Regions from separate parts of the Mesobacillus boroniphilus genome, predicted to be linked through region 1. Evidence: predicted binding sites of a transcription regulator. Region 1 holds the regulator's gene; the other holds the start of a gene.
What was found. Region 1 encodes Rex, which represses fermentation and respiration genes when NADH is low (regulators of the CRP and FNR family bind a similar motif). Its sites were predicted from a motif close to TTGTGAAATATTTCACAA; they were not measured.
Positions count from the first base shown of each region.

Region 2: a site for Rex is predicted at 2,725-2,742, ahead of DYI25_RS01260 (YwiC-like family protein). Genes of this name have one in related genera too.

Region 1 covers NZ_QTKX01000007.1:3,494-8,825, forward strand. Annotated here, with positions in the region: gene DYI25_RS21950 (ABC-F family ATP-binding cassette domain-containing protein) at 98-2,026, opposite strand; gene moaC (cyclic pyranopterin monophosphate synthase MoaC) at 2,206-2,700, shown strand; gene DYI25_RS21960 (redox-sensing transcriptional repressor Rex) at 2,728-3,393, shown strand; gene DYI25_RS21965 (YdiK family protein) at 3,419-3,619, opposite strand; gene DYI25_RS21970 (CPBP family intramembrane glutamic endopeptidase) at 3,623-4,354, opposite strand; gene groES (co-chaperone GroES) at 4,736-5,020, shown strand; gene groL (chaperonin GroEL) at 5,078-5,332, shown strand, end outside.
Region 2 covers NZ_QTKX01000001.1:247,031-252,362, reverse strand. Annotated here, with positions in the region: gene argC (N-acetyl-gamma-glutamyl-phosphate reductase) at 1-972, opposite strand, end outside; gene DYI25_RS01265 (Crp/Fnr family transcriptional regulator) at 1,196-1,888, shown strand; gene DYI25_RS01260 (YwiC-like family protein) at 1,951-2,667, opposite strand; gene DYI25_RS01255 (MEDS domain-containing protein) at 2,915-3,487, shown strand; gene DYI25_RS01250 (respiratory nitrate reductase subunit gamma) at 3,629-4,057, opposite strand; gene mobB (molybdopterin-guanine dinucleotide biosynthesis protein B) at 4,204-4,719, opposite strand; gene glp (gephyrin-like molybdotransferase Glp) at 4,707-5,332, opposite strand, start outside.

The DNA.
Region 1 (5,332 bases):
GCAATCGACAAATTTCTGAAAATAAAATATCATCAATGAATTTTTTCACATAATGAGAATAAACAAACGGGCACATTCATGCCCGTTTAGTCCGTTCCTATGCCAATTCTGTCCACTCTTCCATCAGTTCATCGAGTTTCTCTTTGGCGGCTTCGATTTTACTATTGATTTCTCCTGCTTTTTCGTGGTCCTGGAAAACTTCGGGATCACAAAGGATGTCTTCGTATTCAGCTACTTCTAACTCGAGCTGTTCAATTTTTGCTTCAACTTCTTCCATGCGGCGTTTGCGCTGGCGTTCGAGTTTTTTTGCTTCTTTGTCCTGCTGGTAGGAGGTTTTATCCTGTCTGGCTGTTTCAGTCACGGTTCCAGCTGCGTTGGCTGCTTGTTCGGCCAGTGCTTTCAGCTCTTCTTGCTCAAGCTTTTTCTCGACGTAGTAATCGTAATCGCCAAGGTATTCTGTTGCGCCACTGCGATCGAGCTCGAGGACCTTTGTTGCGATCCTGTTGATAAAATAACGGTCATGTGAGACAAACAGGATTGTGCCAGGATAGTCGATGAGTGCATTCTCAAGAACTTCCTTGCTGTCCAAGTCTAGATGGTTAGTAGGCTCGTCCAAGATTAAGAAGTTCGAGTTTTGCAACATAAGCTTGGCAAGTGCCAGACGAGCTTTTTCGCCACCGCTCAGGGTGGAGACAATCTTTAAGACATCGTCACCTGAGAAAAGAAAATTCCCCAGTACGGTGCGGATTTCTTTTTCCGATTTAAGGGGGTATTCATCCCAAAGTTCATTCAAAACCTTTTTATTCGAGCTGAGTTCTGCCTGTTCTTGATCATAGTAGCCGATCGAAACATTAGAACCGTATTGAATATTGCCGGTTATCGAGGGCAGTTTTTCAACGATAGTTTTTAATAAAGTTGATTTTCCGACACCATTTGGTCCAACCAGTGCAGTGCTGTCACCGCGCGAAAGGTTAAACGTGATATTCTTAGAGACCACTTCGTTTTGATAGCCGACAGCAAGCGCATCTACCTTCAGGACATCATTCCCGCTCTGGCGTTCAATTTGGAAGCTGAACGATGCAGATTTTTCATCACCCATCGGCCTGTCCAACCGGTCTATTTTTTCAAGCTGTTTCCGACGGCTCTGGGCACGCTTAGTTGTTGATGCCCTGGCCAGGTTACGCTGGATAAAATCCTGGAGCTTGGCAATCTCATCCTGCTGCTTCTCATACAGTTTCAGATCACGTTCGTAATTCGCGGCTTTATGCTCCAAATATGAGCTGTAATTGCCTGGGAACTTCGTCAGCAGGTGGCGGGAGATTTCATATACCTGGTTCACGACCTTATCCAGGAAGTAGCGGTCGTGTGAAACGATCAGTATGGCTCCGTTATAGCCCTGCAAATACTGTTCAAGCCAGGATAGCGTGTCAATATCAAGGTGGTTCGTCGGTTCATCCAAAATCAAAATATCCGGGCGGGTCAATAATAGCTTCGCCAATGCGAGTCTAGTTTTCTGTCCTCCGCTTAAAGTGGATATTTTTGTGGAATAATCAAAAGAATGGAAGTTCAGGCCGTGTAGGACGGAACGGATATCGGCTTCATACTGGTAGCCGCCTTTTTCCTTGAACTGGACTTGCAAAAGGTCGTATTCCTTCAATACTCTTTCGTATTCTGTCGCGTTTGACAGGGTGTCAGAATCCGACATTTTTTCCTCGAGACGGCGCAAATCTTTTTCCATGCTGTGCAGATGGTCAAAAACAGCTAGCATTTCATCCCAGATGCTTTTCTCGGATTCCAGACCGGTATTTTGGGCAAGGTATCCAATTGTCGTACCTTTTGGGCGGATGATTTCGCCGCCATCGTGCGATTCGTAGCCGGCGATGATTTTTAGCAGTGTCGATTTGCCTGCCCCGTTTCGGCCGACGAGCGCTACACGGTCATTTGTCTGTATTTCAAACTTTATATTCGATAAAATAAGATCAGCAGCAAAATATTTTGAAAGCTGATTAACTTGTAATAATATCATTATTTTTCACCTCTATTGCCTTAGAGATAGTGTAACCCAATAATATAGGCACGGCAATATGTGCGAACTGCTATAGGTGGTAAGGTGTAAAAAATTCCCTATGTATTGTGAACACTGAAACAAAGTTCACACACAAGTTTGACAAAATAGTGTATCATTTGGTAGAAAGGAGCTTTAACATGGCAGAATTTACGCATTTTAACGAAGAGGGAAGAGCGAAGATGGTCGATGTAAGTGAAAAGCCGGAGACGGTCCGTACGGCAGTCGCCCATTCCAGCATAACCGTAAACGAAGATATATATATGAGAATCACTGAAAATAAAATGAAAAAAGGGGATGTACTTGCTGTCGCGCAGGTAGCAGGCATCATGGCGGCGAAAAAAACCTCTGAAATAATCCCGATGTGCCACCCGATTCCATTGACAGGCATTGACCTTTCATTCGATTGGGAGCAAAATGGTAGTGACTATGTTTTAAATATCGCAGCAGCTGTAAAAACAAAAGGAAATACGGGTGTAGAAATGGAAGCGTTAACAGCAGCTTCAGCATGTGCGCTGACTGTTTATGATATGTGCAAGGCCGTTGATAAAGGCATGGTGATCGGCAAGACGTATCTTGTCGAAAAAACCGGCGGAAAGAACGGCGATTTTAAGAGAGAAGAGAAGTTGAGATAGAAAAACGGACAGGGTGGAGGATGGAGAATGACGAATGATGCTATGAAGATTCCGCAGGCAACCGCAAAACGTTTGCCACTATATTACCGGTTCTTATTGAACTTGCATTCTTCAGGGAAGCAAAGGGTATCATCCGCAGAGTTAAGTGAAGCGGTAAAAGTGGATTCTGCGACAATCCGAAGGGATTTTTCCTACTTTGGAGCTTTAGGTAAAAAGGGATACGGATATAATGTTAATTACCTGCTTACCTTTTTCCGTAAGACACTCGATCAGGATGAACTGACGAAGGTTGCCTTAATTGGTGTCGGTAATCTCGGAACAGCGTTTTTAAATTATAATTTTTCCAAGAACAATAACACGAAAATCGAGATTGCGTTTGATGTGGCACCGGACAAGGTTGGCACGAAGATTGGAGACGTAGCAGTGTATCACATGGACGACCTTGACAAGGTTGTCGTCGAGGAAGGTATTCAGGTGGCAATCCTGACGGTTCCATCAGCTGTGGCGCAGCCGATAACAGACCGATTGGTACAGGCTAATATCAAGGGAATCCTCAACTTCACCCCGGCGAGGCTGAATGTGCCGCCGTCCATAAGGATCCACCACATTGATTTGGCGGTGGAGCTGCAGTCATTGATTTACTTTTTAAAGCATTATCCGACAGATACTGAAACAACTGAAACAGTAGAATAAAAAATAGCTCCTTCATCTGAAGGAGCTATTTTTTCTGTATATTTTTCAGTTTAAAATGGAACATAATCATTCTGATGCCGGACCCGAAGTCGAACGTAGCGAGGGCCACAAGCAAATAGCTGAAGAATCCCCAGCCTGTCTCGTTTACATTCTGGATGGCGAAATAGGTGAATAAGCTGCCTAACAAGATGTAGACAATGCCTGAAAATAAAGGCGATTGCTTCATAACTTAAAATCCCCCAATAAAGCTTTGAATTTTCTCTGCTTCTTTTATCATTCTCTCAATGTCTTCCCTAAATACGGATTGAAGCAGGACAACCATTGTATTCATTGTAACATGGGCAATGATTGGCACGATGATACGCTTTGTTTTCACATAAAGGAAAGCAAAGGTGAAGCCCATTGCTGAGTAAAGAATCACATGCTCCGGCTCCATATGCGCGAGTGCAAAAATGACAGAGCTGATCAGAGCGGCGAAAAAGAAATTCATTTTCTTATGCAGACTGCCGAAAATGATTTTCCGGAAGACGATCTCTTCTAAGATTGGTCCGATTATCGAGCTGACCAGGATGACAACCGGGAATCTTTCAATCAACTTAATGATTTCCTGTGTATTTTCCGAGCCCATTTCAATGCCAAGCATGTTTTCGATGCTTGCCGCGATTGATTGGGCGAACAGAGCAAGGAATACACCTGCGAAAGCCCAGGCAGCTGAGCTTGCCGGTGATGAAGCACCACGTAAGTCTGCATCTGTCCTGCGTTCCTTCCTTAGGAGCAGAAGCACGATTACAAGTGTTAGCGAAAAGCTGATCACGAGCCAGTAGGGAATCGAGATGGTCTCCATTTCCTCAAGACTTTTCCCCATTGCGGCTCCGATAAATGCAATAATCGGGATGCCAATCAGGCTTGAAAGCTGCATGACAATATAAGCGATAATGACGTACCAGTATTCTTTTTTCAATATGATAATCTCCTTCTATTCGGATCGTCTATGTGTATGCCGTGAAAGCTATTATAAGAATGCTATCTATCCATTTTACTAGTAATCATCGAGAAAGTTCAAATATCAGGGCGCTTCGTGAATGTTTTGGTTAAGATTCCTTGGAACTGGCATACTCTTTAAGGTGCTCTTTTTTAGCCAGGCTTCCTTCAGAAAACGCGAAATATGGTACTTGCTGTCGAAGGGAATGAGGTTGAATTTAATGCTAAATTTTATAAAAAAAGTTAGGCTTCACGCTTGCAAAAAAAATGGAGATTCATTATTATATAAATTGTGTTAGCACTCTATCGAGGAGAGTGCTAATAAAAAAATTCTACATATAATTTGAGGAGGTTGTTTCACTTGATCAAGCCACTAGGAGATCGCATTATTATCGAGCTTGTTGAGTCTGAAGAAAAAACTGCAAGCGGTATCGTTTTACCCGACACAGCGAAAGAAAAACCTCAAGAAGGTAAAGTCGTAGCTGTTGGAACAGGCCGTGTTCTTGAGAACGGCGAGCGCATTGCTCTTGAAGTTGCAGTCGGAGACCGCATTATCTTCTCAAAATACGCAGGCACAGAAGTAAAGTACCAGGGAACTGAGTACCTAATCCTACGTGAAAACGACATTCTTGCAGTAGTACAATAATCACTGCGATTATAGACAGAACGTTAAATATTAAAAATTTGAGGAGGTCTTTCTACAATGGCTAAAGAAATTAAGTTCAGTGAAGAAGCACGCCGCGCGATGCTTCGCGGGGTTGATTCTCTTGCAAACGCAGTAAAAGTAACTCTTGGACCAAAGGGACGCAACGTGGTTCTTGAGAAGAAATTCGGTTCACCTCTTATCACTAACGATGGTGTAACGATCGCGAAAGAAATCGAACTTGAAGATGCATTCGAAAACATGGGTGCTAAGCTTGTTGCTGAAGTAGCCAGCAAAACAAACGACGTTGCTGGT
Region 2 (5,332 bases), on a different contig from region 1:
GTTTTGGACCGCTTGCCCTGCAGCACCTTTCATTAAATTATCGATAACCGATACAATCGTCAGTCTTCCTGTCCTGCTGTCCGCATGCAAGCCGATATCACAGTAATTCGATCCCTTGACCTCTTTGATTGACGGGAATACTCCATTTTTTCTTACTCTTACAAATGGGTGGCCATCATATGTTTCCTTGTATAAATCTAGCAGTCTTAAAGTATCCAAATCTTCTTTTAAATGGACATATATTGTGGCCATGATTCCCCTGGTAACCGGTATTAAATGTGTGCTGAAGGTTACGTTTACCACATCGCCATTCCAAAGACTAAGCTGCTGTTCGATTTCAGGAATATGCTGATGCTCATTGACTTTATAAATTTTGAAATTTTCATTTAACTCTGCATATAGTGTGCCCATTGATGGAGACCTGCCTGCTCCGGACACGCCAGACTTAGCATCAATTATGATACTATTCGATTCAACTAGCTTTTCTGTCAGCACTGGTGCCAGCCCAAGGAGCGCTGCAGTCGGGTAGCAGCCTGGATTGGCTAGTAGATTTGCGTTCATAATCTGCTCCCTATTCCATTCACTAAGTCCGTAGATTGCTTCATTCAGAATAGGAGCACCGACTGGTTCATGCTTATACCATGCTTTATAAGCTGATGCGTCTTTTAACCTCAAGTCACCTGATAGATCAATAACTTTAATACCCTTATTGAAAAATGATTCAACAAGCTTTCCGGAAACTTTAGAAGGGGTTGCCAGGAACACAATGTCTGCTTCCTCGGCGATTTTTTCAGTTTCAATCTTGGTGAGGACCTTATCAAAAATACCTGTTAAATGGGGATATTCTTCAGAAACAGGTTTTTCATCTCTAGTTGTGTGAATTGAATGAATACTGATATATGGATGATTTTCCAGGATACGGATCAATTCTCCTCCACCATATCCAGTGGTACCAATGATCGCTGCCTTCACTTGAAACCTCCTTTCAGCTTATGTATAAATAATCATGTATATTTATATTTATAAATAAATTTCTTTTTATTATAAGAACAAACAAGAAAAAACGCAACAATTTATTAACAATATGTGAACAATTCACAATTTTATTGCTGGATTTGTATGCTTTACAATATAATTATATTAATATCAGATACACAAGGGAGTATTAATCTTCCCTTAATAAGGTGGTATTCATATGTTGACTGCAACAACGTTGTCACCAAATTTGAATAAGCTTTTTGAAAAGGTGCACAGAATCAAGACAATTGATAAAGGGCGCTTCCTTTTTGAAGAAGGAAATACCGCAGATGAGCTGTACATTATCCAGAGCGGGAAATTTCAGATAAGCAAAATGGTACCAGATGGACGCGAGTTAACAATCAGAATGTGTTCAGCTGGCGAATTGGTTGGGGAGTTATCACTGTTCAGCCAGGCATCTCAGCATATATTGAATGCCCGCGCCTCAGAAAGCGGGACGGTGGCGGTGATTCAAAAGGAAAAGCTCGAGGCTGAAATCGAAAAGGATAGCGGGCTGGCACTGGAACTCGTTAAATGGCTTTCCCTGCAGCATCGCAAATCACAAACAAGGTTCAGGGATCTCGTCCTTCATGGAAAAAAGGGGGCATTATACTCCACCTTGATTCGAATGGTAAACAGCTATGGAATCAAAACAGATGAAGGACTTAAAATTAATGTAGCCCTTACAAACCAGGAGCTTGCAAACTTTTGCGGGACTTCTCGCGAGGTCGTAAACAGATTATTGAGTGATCTTAGGAAGAGTAATATCATTTCAATTGATAAAGGTTTTATTACCGTCCATGCACTAAATCGACTTAAAAGAGAAATAGATTGTGAGAATTGCCCGATTGAAATATGCAATATCGAATAGTAAAAGCCGCCAGATTTTTTTCTGTCGGCTTTACTTATTTGTAGTCTTCGCTTTGATTGTTGTTACAGAATCGCAAATAGCATGATGATAAAAAACAGGACTGCGTTCACTACTTCGTATATCCCTACCTTCATGACGGAAAGTGGTTTACCGTAAAATGCAACAGCTCTGATCAAGCTTGGAATGGCGGCTACCGCGGTGGTTGCCTCTCCTGCCACAAGCCATAAAATCGGTACCAGAAGATGGTACGTCCAGGAAATCCATTTGAATTGACTATTTTTCTTTTCACGGATCATTGTTTTCACGTAAAACGTGCTTCCCGTGAAAAATAGAATAACTGCAGCAAAAACAAGAATGGCGTTTTCATTGACTTCCCCATTCGGGAGATAACTGCTGGCCAGTCCAGCAATGGCGAAAACAACGATTGCACTTAAATCATTCAGGAGAGCCCGGTCTTTATTTTTAGCAGAGAAGTATGCATTGATCAAAAAAAACGGAATCATTGAAAGGCCAAAGGTTACGATTGATGGTGTTGTGAACAATGGAAACATTAAGAACACTAACGCTGGTATTATATAAATAAGTGCCCATTTACGATAAAACGGAATTTTCTTTTTCTTGAACATCAATAGAAGCGGATATGTTCCTAGATATAGTAACAACCATCCGATAAAAAACGGGACATGCTGCCAGACTATTTCACTTGCCGCTGCTCCAAGCCAGAAAGGGATGATCAACATCGCCCAGGCCCCATGCTGTTTTGGCATAAATAACTTCATGAATGAACACTCCCTTATGTTTCTTACCTTAAATATAAAGCAGTGAAAACAATGAATAAGTGAAACACATCACATTTCTTCGTGTGGGAATCCCACTGACACTGAACTGTCATAAAAACTATAAGGTTCTAGCACATTCATCTTAAAAAATTTGAACCCTTCAGTCAGGGATTGAACTTGAACGGTCATTTATTTATATACGGAAGTGTAGTAAACTTGAAGGCATTACTTAAGAAGGGGTGATCACTTGAAGAACAACATGAATCAGTTGTTTAAAGATCATAGGAGCGTTCATGTCCTTTATTCCTACAATGAAATGGATAAATACATTAATCAGGCTGTTAGTTTTATAGAAGAAGGCGTTATGGCGGGGGATTATGTTATTTTCATTGAAAATGAACCTCTATTCCGTTTAATTGACGAAGAACTCAGCTCACGATTAACGGAAGATCAAATGAAATTTGTTCATTGGGTAAACAACTTCGATTTTTATTATTCCAGTGGCAGTTATCATCCTCCTGCAATCCTGGATTACTTTAATAACATGGTTCAGCCGTATATAGAAAATGATCTCCCTTTCCGATCCTGGGCACATGTTGAGTGGGCCACAATGAAAGATCCACTGCATATAATTGAAGATTTTGAAAGAATAGTAGACCAAGCTGTAAATGCACTGTCTTTCCCACTGATTTGTGCTTACGAAGGGGATAAAATGCCAGACAACCTCACAAGGATTTTGATGGAAACACATCCTTATGTTTTAATAGATGATGATTTCATCGTCTCAGAGCAATATCAATTAGCAAGTGGTGGAAAATAAGGCAAAAACGCTTAGGAATTTCAATTCAATTCCTAAGCGTTTTTTTATATCGCCTTGCTATCCCATTACTAGAAATATTTTACCGTGCTTTGTTTATCTCTTAAAATATCCAAGTTCTGATCCTAAATCAGAAACTTATTTTCAGCCTCTTTTTTCAAAATGAAGTTTTAAAAAGATTTTTTTCAAATATAAGTGCGGTTTTAACAAATAATAAATTTCCTTCGTGAAAGCCAGACTCAATAGGAATAGGAACACAACAATGAAATGCACCTTAGAGAGAATGGAAACATCCGTGACCAAGCTCATGTCTGGCTGCAGCTGGGCAAGGCTGATGAGCCATCTCAACAGCAATACTGGTTCGTTAGCTATGCTGCTGGATAGCACGATGGCGATACCTGTTGCTGTGCTGGCAGCCATAAGTGTTTTGACGACGACTAGCAGAAGCCTCCCTGCTTTCGAGCGTGTTCCTTCCTCTCTCGATGCATCGTACTGCCAAACGAGCCCCATTGCCACTATTGCCGCAACCGAATACGGGTACACGATCCATAAGAAGATTTGCAGCATTTCCATCGTTCTCACCTCACACATATCTCACAACTTAAACCCCATTAACATTCTAACCGGGTAAGTATGAAGTGACAGTGACAAAAGTCGCCGATTATGTCCAAAATAAGAACTTTTTCTTGCTAAACCTTGAACGACTTAGAGGAAATCACCTATTTATTGGTGATGTATTCTAAAATCCAGCAAACTCCATCATCCATATTAAGAACAGGGAGAGCTGAATCTTTTAACAAGTTTGACAACCCAGGTTTTCGGCATAAAACGACCTGGATATTATGCAGCTTTTCCACTAGCTCCAAATCGCTTTCATCACGAAGGATGACCGCCTTAGGATAGGGCTCATTCTTATATCCTTCTATCAAGATTACATCAGGCTTGAAGAAGGATAGCATGTCTATTTCTTCAGAAAGGGACCATTGCCCATTTTCAGCATGAATGATCATCCTGCCACCTCCTTCTACAAGGGAGACAGCAGCTCCTGCCTTTACATGCATGTCTGAATCCTTTGCCTCTACAACTTCCGGCCTGCCGCCATGCCCATGGTGTTTGACTGTCGCAACCTTCAGACCTGCTGCAGTCAGCTCTTTGATCAACCTCAGGCTAAGTGTAGTTTTGCCGCTGTTTTGGTACCCTGCAACCTGGAACAGCACCGGTTTTACCAAGGCCATCCACTGCCCACATGATCTTCCAGCAAAAGGACCTCAACCTCAGTTCCCCGCTCGAAACCTCTTGTACCGCCAGGGAGGATCATGAGGGAGTTAGCCCCGGCCAGGCTCATGATGATATTCGACTTATCCAGACCGCTCGGTGTCACGACCAGCTTGCCATTCTCTATTGTCAGGGCACTCCTTACAAATCTAGTAAATGGATTTGCTTTAGGGAAATTGGCATCAAGAATCGCTTTCTCCTTCCTTAAATGAGGCTGTTCAGTAAACAGCATCTTCCTGATAATTGGACGAGCGAACAATTCAAAGCCAACATAGCATGCTGAAGGGTTTCCTGATAGGCCAAACAATAACTTCCCATCAAGCTGCGCTACAGTAGTGACGCTGCCTGGCCTCATTGCTACCTTATTGAACAACACCTCTGCTCCCAGCTTTGCATAAATCTCTGGCAGATAGTCGTAGTCACCGACGGAAACCCCACCGGTCGTAATGAATAAATCCACTTGCTCTATCGCTTTGCTTACGGCATCAAAGCATGTATCAAAATCATCTGGCAGCTGGCCAAAGTATTTCACTTCAGCTCCAGCACGAAGGATTTGCGCGGATATCATATAAG